Regions from separate parts of the Paenibacillus urinalis genome, predicted to be linked through region 3. Evidence: riboswitches for the same ligand, from Rfam matches in the RefSeq annotation. Region 3 holds a riboswitch; each other region holds the start of a gene.

Region 1 (3,278 bases), 1.3 Mb from region 3:
TACCAGCTTCATGAAGGGGATTGCCTTTGTTGATGAAGTCGGATTAATATCCGAGGCATTCAATCATCACCCTTTTATCACCATCGATCATAAAGTGGTCACACTGCGGCTCACTTCATGGGATGATGGAGGAATAACAGCGATCGATATTAAAGAAGCACAACAATATAATGAAGCTTACGATAGAATGATGCAAAATTAAGCTGCAATAGGAATTAACAAAACACGCCTGCAGGAGTATGTTCTGACGACAGATACAGACTCTTGCAGGCGTGTTTTATTTAAGTTATACGATTCTACTTCTTCTCGGCCAGCCACAAAGCAAGGTTGGCAATCTCTTCTTCCGTGAGTTGACCTTCAAACGCCGGCATCCCGCCGCTTGTGCCTTCACTAATAATCTGGTACAGCTTATTGGCATCATGTTCTGCACCAATGGTTTGCAATGACGGCCCCATACCGCCTTCCAGTTGATTACCGTGACAAGTAATACAGCTTGCCTTCGCCTTCTCCTCAGCAGCAGCAGCGTCTAGTGTTACCTCAGGCATTGCCGGAGGCTGTTCCTCTTCAGCCACATGTTCTCTTCCTGGAACCGTAAACATTAACACGAGGGCAAAAGCGCAAGCGAAGAAAAATAACCCACTCATGATCCATTTCTTCATTCGTTGTGTCCTCCTACTATGTACAATCCTTCATTTATTATAAAGGATCATGAACCTGCTTCATAGTATTTTATGGTAAATATTTAAACAAAAGTTAGGAGAGACAATCATGTCTATTTGAGCTTTGTTCCGGTATACACCATACAGAAGAACAGCTTAGGACCCTCTGGCGTAAGACGCTCATAGGTATCATGAATAGCAAATCCCGCTTTCTCATAAGTGCGGATCGCTCTTTTATTCCAGGTGAGAACTTCAAGATCAATCTCATTCTGCGGCTGCCGGGCAGCAGCTTCTTGTACAATGGAGCTTACGAAGGGGGCTCCGAGCCCCTGCCCGCACAGATCAGGTCTCAGACCGAGACCAAGCCGGGTCACACCGGCTAGAGGAAATAATTGTGCGAACCCGTATAGCTCACCGGTATCATTTACAATGGATAAATATTGTGTGCCTCGGAGCTTAGGGTCGCCGAATTCAATCTCAAGTGCCTTCATTTGCTCCCAGGGCAGCCAGCCATATATGTTATAAGGAGGTTCGTACTGCCAAGTGCAGATCTCAGCTGCATGCTCTTCACTCATAGAAAGGGCATGAAAGGTCGTGCCTTTCTGCGTCATGTCATCGTCTCCTTTGATTCCTCATCAAATAGTCCTCCCTAATATAATATAAAAAGCCCGAAGATGGATTACTATTTAGTAATCTAATCTTCGGGCTATAAAGTTCGTTCCAGCACAATGTTGCTTAATCTAATGCAGCAGTTTCGTATTCTTCCGTACTCATGATACGTTTTGCACCAACGTAACGTTTTTCATAGTAGCTCTCGTCCAGCTTGCTGATAATAACTCCTTTGGAGGAGGAAGCATGTGCAAATTTACCGTCACCTACGAAGATGCCGACATGGGATACACCATTTCCGCTTGTGTTAAAAAATACAAGGTCGCCAGGTCTCATCTCAGAACGGGATACAGACTTGCCCATTTTGTATTGAGAACCAGATTGATGAGGCAGATCGATGCCGAGTTTATCAAATACATACATGGTAAAACCAGAGCAATCAAATCCGTTTAAAGTCGTACCGCCATATTTATATTCGGTTCCCTTAGCGTTATCAATGACCTTGTCCATTTTGGAATCGGCGAATGCACTTCCTGTTCCGATGGAGAATGCAATAGCAAGACTCAGTGCTGCAGCAGTTAGTGACTTTTTCAAGAAAAAATAATCCCCTTCCAATGCCTGCGAGGTTAGCTTAAGGATTCGGTAGAAGGTTCCCCTATGATCACTTACGTTGCGAGATCAATTCACCCATAAAAGTGGTTCCCCCGCTTCCCAGATGCCAGGAATTTGGCTGTTCTAATGATGTGCACCTGTGAAAGTCGCTCACTCTTGTAAGACTATGTACTTAGTTAGTTAGTAAAAGTTACAACAATTATTACAAAGTTGTTACTAGAAGTTCTGGGCCTATTGTAACAGAGATTGTGTAAATTTGGCAATCGTTTTTTGATAAAATATTACAAAAAACAAGCCTCACTCTAGGAAAAGAGCGAGACTTGTAAACTATTTTGACGTTAAGCAGTCGGACTTAATTTCTACTATGAAAGCGTTATATTCGCGCTGGAGCGATATTATTTGAGACAATAAATTCAGGCCTCTTCGCTGTTGGATCGCCAAATGCTGAATTGCGAACTAATCTTCCATACATTGATCAGTGATCGAACGAGATGGTAAGACTGCTGGAGAATGAGGGCTAATAGTCCTGTCCATATGAGAGATACGGCCGTGAAAGCACTGAACAGCAGAATAGCAAGCGTACTAAGTGTCAGGGCAACTCCAGTGACAGGAAGTGCATGACGGAGGCAGATCCATACGGCGCCAAGGCTGCTTCGACTACCTGTCAGTCCAAACTGGACATATAGGAGCAGCTGCTTGATGATGTAGGCATAAACGATCCATAAGATGACGTAAGGAGCCGCCTGCAGAAGAAGATTCTGGTTGTAGACGGCATTCATGAGAATGGGGAGCACCTTTGGAAGGATCCAGTAGGCAGGCAGCAGCAGCAAGATGATCTCAACGAGATAGAGTAGAGATGTCTTTTTCCAGTGCTTAAGTGTCCCTCGAAAAAAGGAGAAGCTTTTGGTGCTTGCGTCTTCATGAAGGCTGTGAAACAGACCCGCCCGAATCAGTGGAGTAATGAGCATCCTTAAAATAAACATGAGGACAAGCAGCCATACATATTCATGGACTGTGGAGCTGGTGCTCAAGCTGATCTGCCCCTCTAACCAGAACAAGATCTGGCTGAGCTCATGAGGAGGGGGATCCGGATAGCGCATAAGCAAGGGAATGACCGCAGAGGATACAATCTTGTACAGAAGCACACCCCATAGCAGCTGGTACAGAAACAAGAATATAACGATTAGAAAATGACGCTTCACCAATTTAAAACCTTCGGAGAGATAAAATTTCATCAACTATACACCTCACCATGACAGACTTCCGAGCAAGAGCTCCAACACTTTGGTAATACTGATATTAAACCGGGTCTCCAACACTTCATCTCCTTCAGCTTTTAAGTAGTTGTTCATATGCTTGTTCTCAAGTGTGATGGAGTACTCGGGATCAACCATTGCC
Region 2 (3,278 bases), 910 kb from region 3:
TTAATCTCTTTGCCTTCCAGCTTCTTGCCGAGAAATTCCGGAGTGCGTCCCACCATCAGACCGGATAAAAAGACAGCAATGAGTGCGTACATGAGCACATTCAGGAAGCCGGCTCCCATACCGCCGAACACCGTGTTCAGCATCATATTAGCCAAAGTGACAAGACCGCCAAGCGGTGTCAGCGTATCATGCATCGTGTTAACTGCTCCTGTCTCGGAAGCGGTCGTTACGACCGAATACAGAGATGACAAGGCCACACCGAAGCGGGCTTCCTTCCCCTCCATACTGCCGCCTTCCTGCTGAACTCCTACAGCCTCCATCGCAGGGTTACCGTTCGTTTCAGCACCAAGTGATACCCCCATCAGCACGAGAAACATGATCGCCATCGAGACGAACAGGACACGCCCTTGCTTCTTGTTCCCCACCATCTTGCCATATGCGAAGGGCAGGGAGACCGGGAACAGAAGCATCAGCACCATCTGCAGCAGGTTCGTGAATCCATTAGGATTCTCAAACGGATGAGCCGAGTTTACTCCGAAAAATCCACCGCCGTTATTCCCCACCTGTTTAATGGACAGGAAGGAACCTACTGGACCTCTCGCAATTTCCTGAACACCACCCTCAAGCGTCGTTACGGCTGCTGTTGCTTTTAACGTCTGTGGAACACCAGCAGCAATAAACAGAATAGCGGAGACAATAGCGACAGGAAGCAATACCCTTGTTATACTTCGCACGACATCTACGAAGAAGTTACCGAGCGGCTTGCCTGTAAGTCCTCTAATAAATGCGATCGCCACCGCAAAGGCCGAGGCCGGAGCAGTAAACATCATGAACACAATGGCGATCATCTGTGATAAATAGCTGAGACCAGATTCCCCGCTGTAATGCTGCAGATTCGTATTGGTCATGAAGCTAATCGACGTATTAAAAGCAAGCGTCGGCTCCATACCTGCTACACCGCTTGGATTCAGCGGCAGATGGGCCTGTATCCGAAAGATCAGATAGACGAGTACAATCATGACCGTGTTACTGATGACAAAGGAAGCTGCGTACTGCTTCCAGGTTTGATTCGTCTCCTTGATGCCGCTGACAGCATAGAGGGGTCTCTCTATCCATTTGAACCACGGATCGATCCGGGTTGGTTCATAACGGAATGCACTTGCAATATATAGACCTGCAGGGCGAGCCAGCAGGAGCACGACCGCGAGGGTCACACAGATGGATATAACGGTTAACATATCGACTTATCAGCCTCCTGTTAGTGAATGTCGTTTATTCATTGTTAAATGAATCTAGTTCTTTGTTCTGTCTCAAAATTTCTCTGGGTTAAGCAGTGCGTAGACCAAATAAATGAATACAGCAGCTGCAATAGCAAGCAGCACCCACATCATTTTTGTTCACTCCCTTCCGAGGTGATTAAGTCTGAGCCTTTGATAACTCCGATTGAAATAAGCGTCAACAAGCTGATCAATACGATCATGATAAAATCCAGCATTGGTTTAGCACCTCCCGATTCCGGTTTAGAGTAAGAAAGAGCAGTCGCTGCCGCGGCTGTAGATGACATGTGTTGCACCAAGCCCTCTGTAGATGAGCCGCGGCTTGCTTCGCTCTGTAATGACATAGATTGGCTTACAGGTCCATGACCGGCAGACTTGGATGTACTTACAGCACACGGGCAGACTCTCCTCGAACAGAAATACGTGACCTACGTGGAAATCAGGGGGCTCAGGTGCCTGTTCGAAAGAATCCACTTGAATGACCGGTTCCACATAGAGCCTTTGCATTTCTTTACGCTCATGCTCAGAGCTGACCAAGATGGCAAACGGCAAACCCTTCATGAGCAGGGTCTTTATAAAGGATCTGCCCGGCTTACCCCCAGCTGCAACAATTATGACGTCATCGTCATCAACGGACATTTGTGCATTCCCCTCCTGTTTCTCCCTTCATCCGGCAATAAAAAGAAGCCGAGCAAGAGAAATCTCTCTCGCGCAGCTTCTTATTCGTAGGCAGGCGGGAACAAGCCGCTGCCACTTAAGAGCTCGGATATAAGAAAGTCTCTCTAGATACGCTGACGAGGTTAGCTGTCGGATTCGGGCGTGAGAGTCGCCCTACCTGTACTAAGCACATATGGTGTGCTCTTCAGGATTCACCCCTCGAAGCCTGCATAGCAAACCTCACTGGTTCCCCCGCTCCTTTTCATTCATCAAAGGATTAAGCGGTATGAAATTGTATGGCGAAAGCTTTTATGCCAAGAATCATAATCCTGACCGAATGTGCTGTAAAGAAAGTCCGCTCCTCATATAAGACGAATTTCGAATCATTGACTTCGCATAGCGGATTGTTATCTTTATTTTCCTCTTCGTTCCTCTCTCTAACTCCACTTTCCTTGCTTTTTGCGCAAGAAGCTGACAACGATAGATATAGGTCCGATCGGTCGAGATTGGCCCTTAATTAACCGCTTACTTTCATCCATTTCGTCCGATTTGCTGAAAAACCGGTTTTTTTAGAACAAGGATCATTTTACTCGTCTGTGACATTTGCTATATGATGATCAACATAATAATGAGGATGATTAATGGAGGATGAATACTCGTGGCACTCGCCTATATGGGGAATAATTCAGTACCTGCTTATACAACGGATGCGATCAGCTCGATGGAAATCATACGCTATGATTCACGCCGGCTTCCTTATTTGACAGAGGAGAAATATCATTACTGCGGATTGTTTAAAATAACCTGCGGGACAGCACACGGCTTTGCTGAATTTGAGCTGCCACAGGAGAGTGCTCCCGGGGATCTGATTCCATGGATCTCTGTGTTTGCCATCCTGAAGGAGCTGACCGTGGAGCAGGCCAAGCTCTGCGTTGCAGATCATGAACAGGAATGGGGAATGGAACGAACCCGAATAGCCGAGGAAGCACTCGCAGATCTGCAAATGATGCAGGACGCGGATGAAGAGCTGCATCCTGTTATCAGTTCCAGACTGCTCGTTCGTTCTTTTTTGATGGAGTATGGGCTGACGTATTATTCCTTCTAAGTTCCTGGTCGTCAAGATTTACTCCAATACTAAACGTAAAAAGGACACGCTTCTGCGTGTCCTTAAATTTGACTTGTAAATCTGTGTGCAGACGCCTTACCGGCGGCTCCTTGCCAATACGCTGTATTACAATGCGTCAATAATGTCGCCGGCAATAATGCCTCCCGGATGATGCCGCTTGTATGCAGCACGTTCTCCGGAGAGTCCATGCAGATATACACCGTATGCTGCTGCCTGCT
Region 3 (3,278 bases):
ATCTTGGGTGGAATTATATGTTATGTATATGTCAATTTATTATCGAATATCGCTATGTTTGATATGTATTTTTACATAAATATCCTTACACTGTCAATGAAAAACTGATTAACAACATTAAAATGGATGAAAGTCTGATTTTAATGTAACTTATAATAACATATAGTTTACATATTGTTCTCCTTTGAAGGTCAATTAATAAAATTCAAAATAATTACTTTACTTATGATCAATAGGTGTGTATAATATATTTTGTTGGCACGAAAATGCTGAACAAGATGCGCGGTCGTGGTGGAATGGCAGACACGCTATCTTGAGGGGGTAGTGGGTGTATACCCGTGGAGGTTCGAGTCCTCTCGACCGCATCATACGAAAGAGCTTGAAGCAATTGCTTCAAGCTCTTTTTTTTCGCTCAATGTAGGTGAGGCGTCAACAGGGGTATCCTGCAAAATTCTCATTTTAACAGCTTGGCGATATCCGCTTCAATCTTGTCCGGTGTCGTTTGCGGACTGTATCTTTTTACAATATTTCCGTTCTGATCGATAAGAAACTTGGTGAAATTCCACTTAATCGCCTTCGAGCCAAGTATACCTGGTGCACTGTCCTTTAAGTGCTTGAACAGCGGATGTGCCTCATCTCCATTGACTTTAATCTTCTCAAACATCGGGAAGCTCACACCATAGTTCATTTGGCAGAACTCTGCGATTTCATCATTTGAGCCCGGTTCTTGTTCGGCAAATTGGTTGCTGGGGAAACCGAGAATTTCAAAGGATTGGTCATTGAATTTGTCATATAGCTCCTGCAGTCCTTTGTATTGAGGGGTTAGTCCGCACTTGCTCGCTGTATTTACGATCAAGAGTACTTTTCCTTTGTACTCCTCCATACTTAACTTCTGGCCTTTGAGTGTGTTCACTTGGTATTGATAAATCGACATGCCTTCATCCATCCCTTCTATTGAAACTTATATACTCTTGATTGAAGCAGCTAAAGGTATTATGAAATTGATTCGTATTGATAACAATTTAATTTTAAACAATATATGGAGAAAGTCAAACAAAGCTTCTGTAAAGAGTGGATCTACTGTCGAAGGCAAATTTGGTCATTTGAAATAAGCGAGAAAACGAGATAAACTGAGAACAGATAAGCTGAATGCACAGAGGGGAATATTTTATTCTTATTCTATCCCAAAACAGCGCTAAATCGTCGTAATGAGCCCCTGAAGGAGCTTTACATCGATTTTCAACGGGTGTATGATTCATATCGTAAATCTTGAGCAACCGAAAACCTTATATTTGAGTAATTTCTCATTGCTATAAGTCGCTTAATTTCTGCCTAATATGGCGGAGAGCGGGGGAACCACAGTAAGGCAGCGTGCTTGATTCGGTGTGAGAGCCGAATGATACACGATGCATGGGGTGAATTCTGATCCGAAGATTCATATGAAATGTCATATGGAATCATGAGGAACAGATAGGACGACTCTCACCGTCCGAATCCGACAGCTAACCTCGTAAGCTGTACAGAGTTACACTAGAGATGTGGAAGATATGCAATACGCTTCCTTCACTTCCTTATCGTGAACATTCTTTAGTTATCTTCTGTGCTAACGTTTGAGAGAGGAATGATAAATCTTGTGAGCGATCAGCCACAGAGGTTTAATCCTCTGTGGTTTTATTTATGCGCTGAATTTTTGTTGATCCAAAAAGCGGGGGACCCAGATGTGGATGCATTGATCCATGGGGTGAATTTCATGGCTATTGTCATGAATAGGGCAATCTCTCTTGTCCGAATCCGACAGCTAACCTCGTAAGCGTAACAAAGGGAGAGGCAGCAAGCCGAGTAGTGCCTATGTAACAGGTCATGTTTTGCCATGTTCTGAGATATAGGTGGGAGAGCACCGGGCATGCCTTTGATCGTCGGTGTTCTTTTTTTGTTGTCTTTTTCTATAACAGGGAGGAAATGATTGTAATGAGTGATGAAGTTATTTTAGTTACGGCACCAAATGAAGCGGCCAGAAATTTTATTCGATTATTAATGTACAAGAAGCTTTCTTTTGCTGTACTGACGAACAGTGCACAGGAAGAGAAGCAGGTCAAACGGCTTGGAGTAGAGCACATTATACGTATGGATACGGCGTTTACAAGTAAATGGCTGCTGCCTAATGCGGCGGTAGGACGTATTTTTATTTTTGAGAACAGCTTGAATCTGACCTGCCGGTTTTTGCAAATATGCAGACCCTGGACACGTAAGCCGATTACCATTATTACACAGCTGAATCATCCTCGCGGAGTATACCGCGGTATGGGCGCAGACCACGTTATTTTTACAATCAAGGGCGAAGTAGGATTTCTGTTAAATGGAGAACGGGCTGCTGTTAATTAATTGATCTGCACGCACACAGCGATAGAAGCAGGAGACTGCGGCTAATGGCTAGTGTAGGTGCTTACTATACAGTTTGCGTAATTAGATGCAGGATTGATATACTGGAGTTAAAGGAAACATAGCATGTGAGACTCGTGATATAAGCATGGGTCTCTTTTTCTATATTTACAGATGGAAAGGTAGAGAATGGCATTATGGGGAAGTTTGATCATGTGAAATGGCTCTTTTTTGATATAGGAGATACACTCGTAAATGAATGGGTTCCCGTTGATCACATTATCGGCCAATTTGTGAGAGAAGCAAATGGACTCGGGTATAACATTACAATGGAGGACGTACGCAGCAAATTTATTCAGAGCTATTCCAATTACATCGCTTCTCCCATGCAGTACGCGATTTCGGAGCTTGTGCCTTCGGAGGAGGACAGAGCGTATATCAAGACTAGGCTTAAGTTTCAAAAGGAGCTCGAAGAGCCGTATGCCGAAGCTCGGACTGTTCTTGAGCAGCTGGGTGAGCGCTACAGAATCGGTATCGTGGCTAATCAAAGTCCGGGTACGGAAGAGCGTCTGGTGAAATATGGACTTCGTTCATTTGTGGATGTTATCGCTTGTTCTGCTGAACAAGGCATGTCCAAACCGGATGTGCGCTTATACCAATATGCGCTGAAAACAGCCGGAGCGGAGCCCTCGGAGTCCATTATGATCGGAGATCGTATTGATAATGACATTATCCCAGCCAAATCGCTTGGAATGCTTACGATTCGAATTATGCAGGGGTACGGGCGTTATCAGCCTTCCACTGGTGCTCAGGATACGCCGGACTATACAGTGAATGATCTAAATGCACTGACGGCACTGCTGCTATAAACATAATATCAGACCCTGATTATTACAGAT

What was found. Region 3 has a riboswitch for cyclic di-AMP ahead of PUW25_RS06050 (hypothetical protein). Riboswitches for the same ligand answer to the same signal wherever they lie in the genome.
Region 1: linked by a shared signal. The riboswitch ahead of PUW25_RS00490 (C40 family peptidase) and the one ahead of PUW25_RS06050 (hypothetical protein) in region 3 are both predicted to bind cyclic di-AMP.
Region 2: linked by a shared signal. The riboswitch ahead of PUW25_RS02065 (hypothetical protein) and the one ahead of PUW25_RS06050 (hypothetical protein) in region 3 are both predicted to bind cyclic di-AMP.

Annotation. Positions count from the first base shown of each region.
Region 1 is NZ_CP118108.1:102,494-105,771, forward strand. It holds gene PUW25_RS00475 (4a-hydroxytetrahydrobiopterin dehydratase) at 1-202, shown strand, start outside; gene PUW25_RS00480 (c-type cytochrome) at 297-659, opposite strand; gene PUW25_RS00485 (GNAT family N-acetyltransferase) at 773-1,270, opposite strand; gene PUW25_RS00490 (C40 family peptidase) at 1,395-1,862, opposite strand; cyclic di-AMP (ydaO/yuaA leader) riboswitch at 1,869-2,010, opposite strand; gene PUW25_RS00495 (hypothetical protein) at 2,294-3,115, opposite strand; gene PUW25_RS00500 (M1 family metallopeptidase) at 3,128-3,278, opposite strand, start outside.
Region 2 is NZ_CP118108.1:443,147-446,424, reverse strand. It holds gene kdpA (potassium-transporting ATPase subunit KdpA) at 1-1,238, opposite strand, end outside; gene kdpF (K(+)-transporting ATPase subunit F) at 1,311-1,388, opposite strand; gene PUW25_RS02065 (hypothetical protein) at 1,521-1,916, opposite strand; cyclic di-AMP (ydaO/yuaA leader) riboswitch at 2,051-2,228, opposite strand; gene PUW25_RS02060 (hypothetical protein) at 2,593-3,039, shown strand; gene PUW25_RS02055 (NAD(P)H-hydrate dehydratase) at 3,166-3,278, opposite strand, start outside.
Region 3 is NZ_CP118108.1:1,353,795-1,357,072, forward strand. It holds tRNA gene PUW25_RS06040 (tRNA-Leu) at 283-365, shown strand; gene PUW25_RS06045 (glutathione peroxidase) at 455-934, opposite strand; cyclic di-AMP (ydaO/yuaA leader) riboswitch at 1,309-1,532, shown strand; cyclic di-AMP (ydaO/yuaA leader) riboswitch at 1,671-1,828, shown strand; gene PUW25_RS06050 (hypothetical protein) at 1,969-2,382, shown strand; gene PUW25_RS06055 (HAD family hydrolase) at 2,577-3,248, shown strand.